3 regions of the Cytobacillus sp. FSL R7-0696 genome follow, and region 3 is predicted to be linked to each of the others. Evidence: riboswitches for the same ligand, from Rfam matches in the RefSeq annotation. Region 3 holds a riboswitch; each other region holds the start of a gene.
The links. Region 3 has a riboswitch for lysine ahead of MKX29_RS09885 (transporter substrate-binding domain-containing protein). Riboswitches for the same ligand answer to the same signal wherever they lie in the genome.

Region 1 (4,082 bases), 1.1 Mb from region 3:
GAGTTAACAAGTGAAGTCATTCAAAAGCGCTGTAAAGAAAATGCTCACGCAACATTCCAATTAGAAGCTGGTTTTATTGCTCAACAAATCGAACAGAAAAAAGAAGTGATTTGCGAAACATTCGAGCACCCACGTAAAAAAGGTGGAAAGGTCCTCTTCACAGTCAAATGGGATAAAAAGGACAATATCCACACCTAATAAATATACCCAACAGTAAAAAAAATCCAAACATCATTCTTTTTAAGGCGTTTAAATGGTGTTTGGATTTTCCTATCTTATACTACTGCTAGCTCATTTAATTTTTTATTAAATCCCCAACTAAATTAAACGTTTGATGTAAAGCTTGAGCAGCATTTAACATATGCGCTTGGTCAATCACAGCCGAGACCTTTATTTCAGATGTACTGACCATCTTTACAACGATGTTATTAGCAGCTAATACATTAAACATCTCAGCTGCTACTCCTGGGTTTGAAATCATTCCTGAACCGACAATCGAAATTTTCGCCAATTGTGATTCCCATTCAATCTGATCATAACTTAAGGCTTCTCGATTTTTTTCTAGTATTTTCACAGTCTCTGTAAGATCTTGGTTTTTAATAGAGAAAGATAAGCCTGATGATTTATCATCTGTAATACTTTGTATAATAATATCAACATTTATATGTTCTTTCGCCAAGAGTGAAAAGATGGATGAAAGGCTTATTAAAGGGTCTTTAATCCCTAGTACAGATACCCTTGTAATATCATCTTCAAAAGCAACCCCTCTAACAACTAAGTTCTCTTCCATTTCCGCAACCTCCTCAATAATTGTTCCTTCTTCTCGTTCCATACTGGAACGTACTTCAAGCTTTACATTGTAATTTTTTGCAAACTCAACTGCTCTTGGGTGTAGAACGCCTGCACCAAGATTAGCTAATTCAAGCATTTCATCGTAAGAGATTGATGGAAGCTTTCTTGCATTTTTTATATAGCGTGGATCAGTTGTGAATACACCTGTTACATCAGTGTATATATCACATTTGTCCGCTTTTAATACTGCTGCAAGAGCCACGGCTGTTGTATCAGAGCCACCCCGACCTAATGTCGTTATTTGGCCAGTCTCACTTAAACCTTGAAAACCCGCTACGATAACAATTCTCCCTTTCTTTAACTCTTGTGAAACAGGCTTTGTGTCAATATCAGTGATTCTTGCGTCACCATGTACTGATTCCGTTTTAATCCCTGCTTGCCAGCCTGTATAGGAAGTTGCCTCATAACCTTTGGAATTTAATGCAATTGTTAATAAGGAGATTGTAACTTGCTCACCTGTAGATAACAACATATCCATTTCTCTCTTACTTGGAGCAGGTGATAATTCTTTTGCCATACCAACTAATTGATCAGTCGTTTTGCCCATAGCCGACACAACGACAACGATATCATTACCATTATTTTTTTCTTCAATGACACGGTTAGCTACATTTTGAATATGATCAACCGAGCCTACGGAGGTTCCACCAAATTTCTGTACAATTAAGCCCACTTTTCTCCCCTACTTTCAAGTCATTCGTTTTTTATTCCCTGCCGCCTGTATGTACAACCAACACATTTCTACCCATATTCGGCATAAAAAAAAGCAATGAGATGAAACCCATCCCATTGCTGTGTAGTCAAACGTATGAACAATCTACGCACACACAGTGAGATAGCCCTCCAAGACAGATAGTCTTGACAATCCTGCACTTATTCAATGCAGAACCAGCGAAGAAAATATTGAGTCTTTCTTCACTTCGGCGAATATTCCCTTTCAAAGTCCTTCAAACGAAGCTCAATCTTCTAAGGAACTTTTACTAATGAAACTCGCACCTCTACCTTCACTTTCAAGTTAAAAAGTGATTTGATATAAAGTTAAAAACACTATACCATATTTGTTTTTTTCAGACAATGTCTATTCATGTAACTTTTCATAAAGTTCTTGTGCAACTTTTAATGGTAAGCCAGATTCCCTAAGGTCTTCTACACTAGCTGATTTCATTTTTTTTACAGAACCAAAATCTTTTAATAACTGCTTTTTTCTTTTTTCCCCAATACCATCAATTTCATCAAGAAGTGACTGAAATGCACTCTTTCCACGAACTTGTCTATGAAATGTAATCGCAAATCGATGCACTTCATCTTGAATACGTTGTAATAAATAAAATTCCTGGCTATTTCGAGCGAGGGGAATGATCATTAATGGATTTCCATAAAGAAGTTGAGATGTTTTATGCTTATCATCTTTGACTAATCCTGCTAGTGGAATATCTAAACCGAGTTCATTCTCAAGCACATCTCGAACGACTTCAACATGTCCTTTTCCACCATCAATGATAATTAAATCAGGTAGGGGGAGCCCTTCTTTTAAAACCCGGCTATATCTCCGTCTCGTCACTTCCCTCATAGATTCATAATCATCTGGTCCTTTAACTGACTTAATCTTATATTTCCGATACTCCCTTTTTGCAGGCTTACCATCGATAAAGACAATCATTGCTGAGACAGCATCGGTACCCTGGATATTGGAGTTATCAAAAGCTTCAATGCGATAGGGTGTGTAAATTCCTAGCTCCTCACCTAAGCTTTCTATTGCATTCACCGTTCTTTTCTCATCACGTTCAATAAGCGAGAATTTTTCTTTTAAAGCAATCTTTGCATTTTTATAGGCAAGTTTCACTAGTTCTTTTTTTCTCCCTCTTTGAGGAATAAATATTTTCACATCCAAAAGCTGCTCAGCCATCGTCACATCAACAGAGTCTGGCAAGTAGATTTCCTTTGGTTTAAAATGGTTAGCTTGTTCATAAAAACGGCCGAGATAGGTGAGCATCTCTTCTTCAGGCTCATTATAGATTGGAAACATAGACACATCTCTTTCAATGAGTTTCCCTTGCCTAATAAAGAATACTTGTACACACATCCAACCCTTATCAACCGCATAAGCAAACACATCTCGGTCTGTAAAATCCGTCATCGTAATCTTTTGTTTTTCCATCGTCGTTTCTATATGGATAATTTTATCTCTGAAATCTTTTGCTTTCTCAAACTCTAGCGCTGCGGACGCTTCTTCCATTTTCGTTGAGAGTTCTTTTTTGATCTCTTTATAACCACCATTTAAGAAGCGAGTAATCTCATCTGTCATTTGTTTGTATGTGTCAGATTTTACTTCATTTACACAAGGAGCTAGACATTGTCCGATATGGTAGTAGAGACAAACTCTATCTGGTAAGGTGTTACATTTTCTTAAAGGATAAAGGCGATCTAATAATCTCTTTGTTTCATTGGCCGCCTGCACATTTGGATATGGACCAAAATATTTACCTTTGTCTTTTTTTACTTTTCTCGTGGTAATTAATCTCGGATGTCTTTCATTTGTTAATTTAATAAAAGGATAACTCTTATCATCCTTTAACATGACATTATATTTGGGGTCATGCTTTTTAATTAAATTTAACTCTAATAATAATGCTTCCATATCGGAAGAGGTCACGATGTATTCAAAATCTTCAATTTCATTTACCAGCCTTAATGTCTTTCCATCATGCGAACCGGTAAAATAGGACTTAACCCGATTACGAAGCACTTTCGCCTTACCGACATAAATAATTGTCCCTTGGCGATCTTTCATTAAATAACAACCAGGTTGAGCAGGTAATAAAGGTAATTTATTTTTTATATTATCATTCATAATTAGCTGTCACATCCATACCTAAAAAGAATATCATTGCAGGAGGAAACCATACCCTTCTTACTGATTTTGCCATACTTGTACTGTAAAAAAACCCCGATCTTCTAAAAGTAGAAGCCGGGGTTTGTTTTTATGGTACTTCTTATGCACCATGTTTTTGAAGCAATTCAACTAGTGCTTCTTTCGGTTGGAAACCAACCACTTTATCTACTTCAGCACCATCTTTAAATACGATGAGAGTCGGGATGCTCATAACACCAAATTTACCAGCAGTTTCTTGGTTATCGTCAACATCAAGTTTAACGATTTTTACTTTATCTCCCATTTCTCCATCAATTTCCTCAAGAACTGGTCCAATCATTTTACAAGGTCCGCACCA
Region 2 (4,082 bases), 730 kb from region 3:
ACCTGCACTATCACTACCACAGCCAGCAAGGAAACCTGCAGCTCCTATAGTAGAAGCTAAAAGAACAGCCGTCATTCTCTTTTTAAAAAACATAATGATCCCCCTCTTTTTGATTATTCCAACAACTAAGAGCATGGTTCAAATCCCCCATATAAACCCCACAAGAAAAGATACCACACAAAAAAGTAGACTAAAATAACCAAAATGTAATATTTTTCTGATAATTGCTATAAATCTAAAAATAGTATAGTATCATTTTATTCATCTGTCAAAACAATCTTTGTGAATAATACTAATATTTAGAATTTTATTAATAGTTTAGAGCGTTAAAGGGTTTCTTTTTCATATGTTTTGTTTGTAAAACTCTATCATTATATTCATAAAATAATTAATAGTAGATAGATATAATGTAGTTCATTCAATTGTTAATAATAGCAATTGAAAATAACTAGCTACTTTTATATAAAGTAAAATAACTTTGCTTATGTAGTAATTTTAGACTTGTAAGATAGAAAAAGAGGAATGAACCGACGAGTTCATTCCTCCTTCCTATATGTTCAAAAGAACTATTATATCGTCTTCTCGGTTTTTGTACCGAACATTTTAACAACAAGTAAAATCCCTGCCATCATAACAATCAAAGCAGCTAATGCAATGATTACACTTCCACTTACACCCAAAATGATATAAGAGATGGCCGCAGCAACAGCTGCTGTAAAGGCATAAGGAAATTGTGTAATGACATGATCAATCAAATTACTTCCTGCACCTGTGGCGGATAAAATAGAAGTATCAGAAATCGGTGAAGCATGATCTCCGAATACTGCCCCTCCAAGTACAGCTGCCATTGCAGGAATCAGCAGGGATATATCTGTAGCTACAGCAATATCACCAGCTATTGGAAGGAGAATGCCAAATGATCCCCAAGATGTCCCTGTACTAAATGCCATAAGTGCCGCAATAATAAATAGGATAACAGGGATAAAATCATGACTCAGATTCGATTGATTAATAACGCTAGCCAAGTATTCCCCTGTACCTATTTGACTAATCAAATCTCCGAGTAACCAAGCAAAGATTAAGATCAATACTGATCCAAACATAGATTTCATCCCAACCCATGTAGCTTTCAAATAAAAATTACTCGTTAGTTTATCATCTTTCTTTAATACTTGAGCAAATTGTACGTAAGCAACAGCTAAACTCAATAATCCTCCGACAATTAATGATAAGGCCACATCTGTGTTTTCTAATAAGGATACTAACGACACATTCCCCTCTGCCCCATTCATGCCTGTCCAAGCCATCATACTCACTGTTCCAATAAATAAAACAATGATTGGCCAAACAAGATGACCAACAGTCCCTTTCGTACTAATAGGTAATTCTTCTTGAACCTCGTCTTTCAACTGTTTCTTCTTATCAAATAGAATTCCTTGTTCAATAGCTTGTTTCTCATGTTTCTTCATTGGACCAAAATCAATTTGCCCAACAACAATGATAAACACCATTATGATTGCCGCCCATACATAAAAATTTAACGGAATGATTTGCATGAAAGCAGAGAAAGCACTATAATCAGTTATTTTATGAGACACTAAAATCGAGCCAATTAAGGCGATAATTGATGCTCCCCAACTTGATATAGGCGATATAACACATAAAGGTGCGGATGTTGAATCAATTAAATAAGCAAGCTTTACACGTGATACTTTTTGTCGATCAGTAACAGGTCGAGATACCTGTCCAACTGTTAACGCATTAAAATAATCATCTATAAACAAAATCATACCTAAAACTACGGTTAATAACTGTGCACCCACTCTCGTTTTCACACGCTTCATTGCCCATTCACCAAAGGCACGACTACCACCCGATAGTGAAATAAATGCAGTAATGCTACCAAGAATAAGTAAGAATAATAGAATGAATATATTCCAAGTATTTAACCCTTCATCTGTTATGAAAAGTGCTATAAACGACGAGAAAAATATTTGTAGCGTATCTAGCGGTTGATATCCTCCAATTAAGATAGCTGCTGTTAACGCCCCTAAACCAAGGGAGAGAATCACCCTTTTTGTTAGTATAACCAAAAGCATCGCTACCAAAGGTGGCAGCACAGAAATAAATGTACCTGTCATAAAAAGACCTCCTATTAGTATAGGAGCTATAGACATGAACGAATGCGTCTCATATCAATTAACGATCAGAGAAAGGTATCCTCCACTTTTCTTTGATCCTTAATTGATAATAAAAAAAGAGTAACGATAGAGATTCTATCATTACCCTTCAAGAAGTAACGTTATTCTCCATCACGACTGTAGCTCCCCATTATGGTTAATATACCTCCATAATGACAGTGTTACTCCTATTTAGAGCAACCCCAACAAATAAATATTGACGTACCTATTTGCTTCGGCAAATCTCCCTTTTATCAAAGTTCACTGTTGTCATCCTCACATTGATTACTAATGATGATTTGCGCCTCTACCCCATCGGATTGATAAGGCATTATTCAATTGTTATACATTATATCAAAATATAATTATTTATGCAAAACTCTATCAAAACCTAAAATATACTTAAATTTATTATTTTTAAGATATAGTAGGATACTATAACCTATACCATTCTTAATAGCGCTTCTCTTCCGATCATCCCTTTTTTAATTCCTAATTCCTCTGCAGCAAAAGTGACTGATTCAAGTGGTGCATCTATTAGTTGTTGAATCGTTTTTACCCCTACGGCTCTACCAGCAATGACATGGCGATCTTTTAATTTTTCATTTAATAACGCAACGTCTAATGCACCACACATGATATATCCATTATCATTTGATACAACTAACAAATTAGTTTTTGGCAGCTCAACGGATACAGTCATAAACGTATGACCATCCAAAATAACAGGCTTTAATTCAACCATGACCGTCCCCCCTTCCCTTTAACAATTTATGTTATAGGTAGAGATTCGGTGTACTCATTAGTTAAAATAAACCGAGTTGTTTTGGAGCTAATCCCTCATATTCAATTCCTAATATTTCTAGAATTTCCTTTGCATTATCCGCTGCGTCACCACCAGAATTATTATTAAATAGTACATAGACGTCCTTCGCCTCTTTTTGTAATTGCTTTAATCGCTCTGCCCACTCCAATAATTCCTTGTGATTATAACGGTATAGATAGCGAACTTCACGCCAATTTGGTTGTTTTTTATTTTGCCATCCATGAACATTACGACCATGCAAGCGGACAAGTACAATTGGATGTCCGCAAGTATGCATTACAATTGGAACAGAGCCCTCCCCTGCTTGTGGTTCATCACAAACGGTATGTATCCATTTCTCTTCCTTGATAAAATTTAAAGTACCTTCTATAAACACAGCTTGATACCAAGACTGATGACGAAATTCAACAGCACATGGTATTTCTCCCATTTGCTGTTTACACCAGCGTAAATATTGAACGTTTTCCTTTTTACAATTAAACCACGGTGGAAATTGAAATAGGACCATCGCTAACTTATTTTCTCTTATATAAGGGGCAAGCGACGCTTTAAAAGCAGCAAACATTTCTTCTTTGGACTCAAAAGGAATCTCTCCCCTTTGATGCCCCGTCATCCCCTGATAAGCTTTCACAACAAATTTAAATGAAGCAGGCGTTTCCCTCACCCACTTTTCCCCGTTCCTTTCTGGCTGTACGGCATAAAAGGAGGCGTCTACCTCAACTGTTGGAAAATGAGCGCCATATTCTAATAGTTTATCTCGGTTAGATACACGCTCCGTATATAGGCTGTCATGATCTCCCCATCCAGTTAAACCAATCCTAATCATTCCATCACCTCATCTACCAATAATCTTCATACTGATTATTTTACCTAAAGGATATAACCATAAACAAGAAACACAATGAAATAAGTGAAAAAGAATCAGTCAAAAACAGAAAAGAAAATTCTTAGAACATTCCATTAGCACTTTACTCATTTTGTGATTGCTCATCGGTATCAAAAAAGGAACCCTTACGCAGTAATAAGGAAAAGCATATAGAAAAAGTACCTTACTGGAGATGGTATAAATCAGATAT
Region 3 (4,082 bases):
TATAATCCAAGAAAAGCAGTGAAAGAAGATATTGAAGCCATTTATAAAAAGGTCTTACCTGTGAATATAGACGAGAAAATTTATCATTAACTAAGGAAAAAGAGTATTCCTTCCGAGCTAGACATGAATAAGCTTAATTCTGGAGCGGAAATACGACAGCATAAGTTGGTCTTACGAATGTGGTTCATTCATCTTTGTCGCAGCTCAAATTCTACCAAAGGTCCGACAAACTTCTGATCCAATTCCAAAGCTTTTAACAACGTTCCGTACGAGAGGCTAAAACTAAAAGAAGCCAACCCAATTTAATTATTAAATCGGGCAAGCTTCTTTTAGTTACGTGTACGTTGTAGGAAAGCTTTGGTTCTTTCCATTTTGGGGTTATTGAATAGTTGCTCTGGTGTCCCTTCTTCAGCAATGACGCCTTTATCCATGAAGACAACGCGATCCGACACTTCACGGGCGAATTCCATTTCATGGGTGACAATAAGCATGGTCAGGCCTGTGCCAGCCAGTTCCTTCATCACCTTTAACACTTCGCCAACCATTTCAGGATCGAGTGCTGAGGTTGGTTCATCAAACAACATCACATCTGGCTCCATTGAAAGTGCTCTTGCAATCGCCACACGCTGTTTTTGACCTCCGGAAAGCTGTCTTGGCTTAGCTTCTACATAAGCCTCCATCCCGACCACACGCAAATATTTCTTCGCGATTTTTTCTGCTTCCTCTTTTGAACGCTTTAATACTTTTATTTGCCCAACAACACAATTGCCCAATACATTATGGTTATTAAATAGATTAAAAGATTGAAAAACCATGCCGAGATTTTTACGATATTGATGGACATTATGTTTATCGTCGAGGATATTTTCACCGTTATAGATAATTTGTCCACCACTTGGCTTTTCTAATAGATTGACACATCTTAATAGGGTCGATTTCCCAGACCCTGATGAGCCGATGATTGTAACTACTTCTCCTTTATTCACTGAGAAGTTAATATCTTTTAATACTTCATGACTACCAAAAGACTTACTTAACCCTTGAATATCAACAACTGTATTCACTTTTCCAACTCTCCTTTCCGCCACCTATGCTCCTGTTGTTTTTCTTTTGATATCTTCTGCCGTATCCATTTCACCTGCAACGACGTAATTTTCCGGTCCATCCATTCTTCTTTCAATATAGCGTAGAATTAATGTAACGGTATAAGTCATAACGAAATAAATAATACAAACAACAAAGAATGACTCAAAGTAGCGGAAATTATTCCCTGCAATTGAATTCGTTTGGAAAAATAATTCAGATATAGAAATCACGCTTAACACGGCAGTATCTTTTATATTAATGATAAATTGATTACCTGTAGCTGGAAGAATGTTTCGAATGACTTGAGGTAAAACAACATTCATCATTGTTTGCAAATGGTTCATCCCAATGGCTTGGGCTGCCTCATATTGACCTGGGTCGACAGAAATAATCCCTCCACGAACAATCTCAGCCATATAAGCACCCGTGTTAATGGAAACAATAACGATACCAGCAATGAGCGGATCCATTTGATAGCCAAAGGCCATTGCTGCCCCGTAAAAAATAACCATTGCCTGTACAATCATTGGTGTGCCTCTAAAGAATTCAATATAAGCAGATAACAAGAAATTCACTATTTTTAATAACAACCGTTTAGGACCATTCTCCGGTATTGGTATTGTTCGAAGAATGCCTGACAACAAACCAATTAGGGCACCGAAAACGGTACCAATTAAGGCAATGACTAATGTCACACCGGCGCCTCGTAAAAACATTGGCCAATATTCGACAACGATGCGAATAATCCATTCTATACTCATAACAATGATCTCCTTTTCTCTCATCATGATTGGCCATTACCAATCAATCTGCTAAGGATTTGCGCTTCAAAGGTTTAATACGACGGAGAGGATGCGCTACCCTAGTTGTTTATTTCTCATGTCTCTCCTAACCTTCTTCTCGATATAAAACCGGCTACATCTCATGCAGCCGGCTCATTTAGTTATTCTGCCGCTGGCTGATTCTCAATAGCAGCATCCATTAATTCTTTTTGTTCTTCTTCAGAAATATCTGCAAGGATTTCATTGATTTTATCTGTTAATTCGCTATCTTTTTTCATCCCTACTGCAATGGCAGTATCTTCTTCACTTGTCTCAAATCCTTCAGTAAATTCAACCATCGCAAAGTTATCATTAGCAGCTGAAGCACTTACACCTTCAGGACGTTCAGAAACATAACCGTCAATAATTCCAGACTCTAATGCAACACGCATAGCAGGGAAGCTCTCCATCGCTGTTTGCTGTTGTACGCCGTCAATTTGATCAATTACTGAATAATGAAATGTATTTAATTGGGCAGTAACCTTTGCTCCACTGAAGTCTTGAATGGATGTGGCATTTTCGTAATCGCTACCTTTTTTCACTACCATGACTAAATCAGATTCGTAATAGTTATCAGAAAAATCAATCGTCTCTTTTCGTTCTGCTGTTGGTGACATACCAGCAATAATGGCGTCAATTTTATCTGAACTTAATGATGGTACTAAACCATCCCATTTTGTTTTCACAATTACTAACTCTTTTCCTAAACCTTCTGCTATCTTCTTCGCAATCTCAACATCGTAACCGCCTGCAAACTCTGAATTACCTTCAATTGCAACTGCGCCGTTGCTATCATCCATTTGCGTCCAGTTAAATGGCGCATAACCCGCCTCTAGTCCTACACGAAACACGTCTTTATCTTCTCCACCTGAACCTGTGCTTCCTTCAGCCTCATCATTTGAACCACAAGCAGCTAGAAACATACTCATTACTAAAGCCATAGCTAGTAAAGCAAATCTCTTTTTCATTTCTATTCCCCCTAATATATTTTTCTACTAATTAAACTATTCCGAATTAAGAAAAAGAATAACAAAAAAAGACCTGAGATGAACTCAGGTCCTTGTTATTCTTCCGCCTAAATCCTCTACTTTTCCCATTTTAGAGATAGTGCACCTTAATAAACCGGGTAAATTTATTAAGACAGTCCTGCAATTATTCACTGCAGACCCAACATGCTATACAAATGGATATAGCACATTTCGGCGATATTTCCTTCTCTTTAGTTTCATCATGCCTTATCACTCTACTAAAGACTGTTAAATACCGCGCCTCTACCCCACCAGAAAAAGTGAGGTTTATTCAATTTGATATCTATTAGGCTACAATAGTTTAATAGCGTCTGTCAATATAAACTCTATGGAAAATTGGTCCTTTTTTCGCACAACCTTTTGATCAGAGCATAATTACCAATGTCAAGCTTGTTTGCTTGAAGCTAACTCTTTTAACTGGATGCTCAAATGATTAATATCCGCTACCGAATGGTTTACTTTTGACACCATCTCATGTTCATCTTCTATGATGGCAACGATTTCCTCTGTAGCTGCAGCGTTTTCCTCTGATATATTTGCCATATTTTCAATCTGTTCTTGAATTTGCTCAAATTTTTCTGTGGCAGCGGACACTTCATTGACACCTTTCACTAACTCTAAGTTGTTTTCTTGTAATGATGTTTGGATCTCGTTGAAAAAGGCAGATATCTCTGTTAGAAGTGCTTGTCCCTGCTTTACAGCACCTTCCCCTTCAAGAGAGCTTTGACGTGCTTCAAGAGACTGAGTGAAAAGAGTATTCGTCACTTCAGAGATCGCCACCGTGATTTCAGCACTTTGCTCAGCTAACTTCCTTACTTCATCTGCAACGACCGCAAACCCTCGCCCATGCTCTCCGGCTCTTGCTGATTCAATTGCTGCATTTAATGCGAGTAAATTAGTTTGATCGGCAATTTGTTTAATGCCTGCTAATAATTTATTCACTTGTTCCATACTAGAATGAACATCTGATACCGTCGATGCTGTCACACTAATCGTTGTATTTACTGTATTCATATGCGATGTAACATCGACTATCTTAGTTAAACCATCTTGTACTTTCTCATTCATACTCTTCGACTTTTCTACGACACCTTCTGAAATGGCAACAGATTCTTTTGTATTTTGTAAAGACTGACTCATAGAATCA

Region 1: another riboswitch for lysine. It lies ahead of MKX29_RS15715 (aspartate kinase); the one in region 3 lies ahead of MKX29_RS09885 (transporter substrate-binding domain-containing protein).
Region 2: another riboswitch for lysine. It lies ahead of MKX29_RS13625 (Na+/H+ antiporter NhaC family protein); the one in region 3 lies ahead of MKX29_RS09885 (transporter substrate-binding domain-containing protein).

The regions. Positions count from the first base shown of each region.
Region 1 covers NZ_JBBOWA010000001.1:3,027,934-3,032,015, reverse strand. The annotation lists gene MKX29_RS15720 (YslB family protein) at 1-198, shown strand, start outside; gene MKX29_RS15715 (aspartate kinase) at 296-1,525, opposite strand; lysine riboswitch at 1,681-1,861, opposite strand; gene uvrC (excinuclease ABC subunit UvrC) at 1,931-3,703, opposite strand; gene trxA (thioredoxin) at 3,846-4,082, opposite strand, start outside.
Region 2 covers NZ_JBBOWA010000001.1:2,619,888-2,623,969, reverse strand. The annotation lists gene MKX29_RS13630 (ABC transporter substrate-binding protein) at 1-93, opposite strand, end outside; gene MKX29_RS13625 (Na+/H+ antiporter NhaC family protein) at 570-2,141, opposite strand; lysine riboswitch at 2,314-2,498, opposite strand; gene MKX29_RS13620 (YunC family protein) at 2,623-2,925, opposite strand; gene MKX29_RS13615 (DUF72 domain-containing protein) at 2,987-3,832, opposite strand.
Region 3 covers NZ_JBBOWA010000001.1:1,890,620-1,894,701, reverse strand. The annotation lists gene MKX29_RS09900 (iron-containing alcohol dehydrogenase family protein) at 1-90, shown strand, start outside; gene MKX29_RS09895 (amino acid ABC transporter ATP-binding protein) at 330-1,064, opposite strand; gene MKX29_RS09890 (amino acid ABC transporter permease) at 1,089-1,847, opposite strand; gene MKX29_RS09885 (transporter substrate-binding domain-containing protein) at 2,030-2,875, opposite strand; lysine riboswitch at 3,005-3,189, opposite strand; gene MKX29_RS09880 (methyl-accepting chemotaxis protein) at 3,320-4,082, opposite strand, start outside.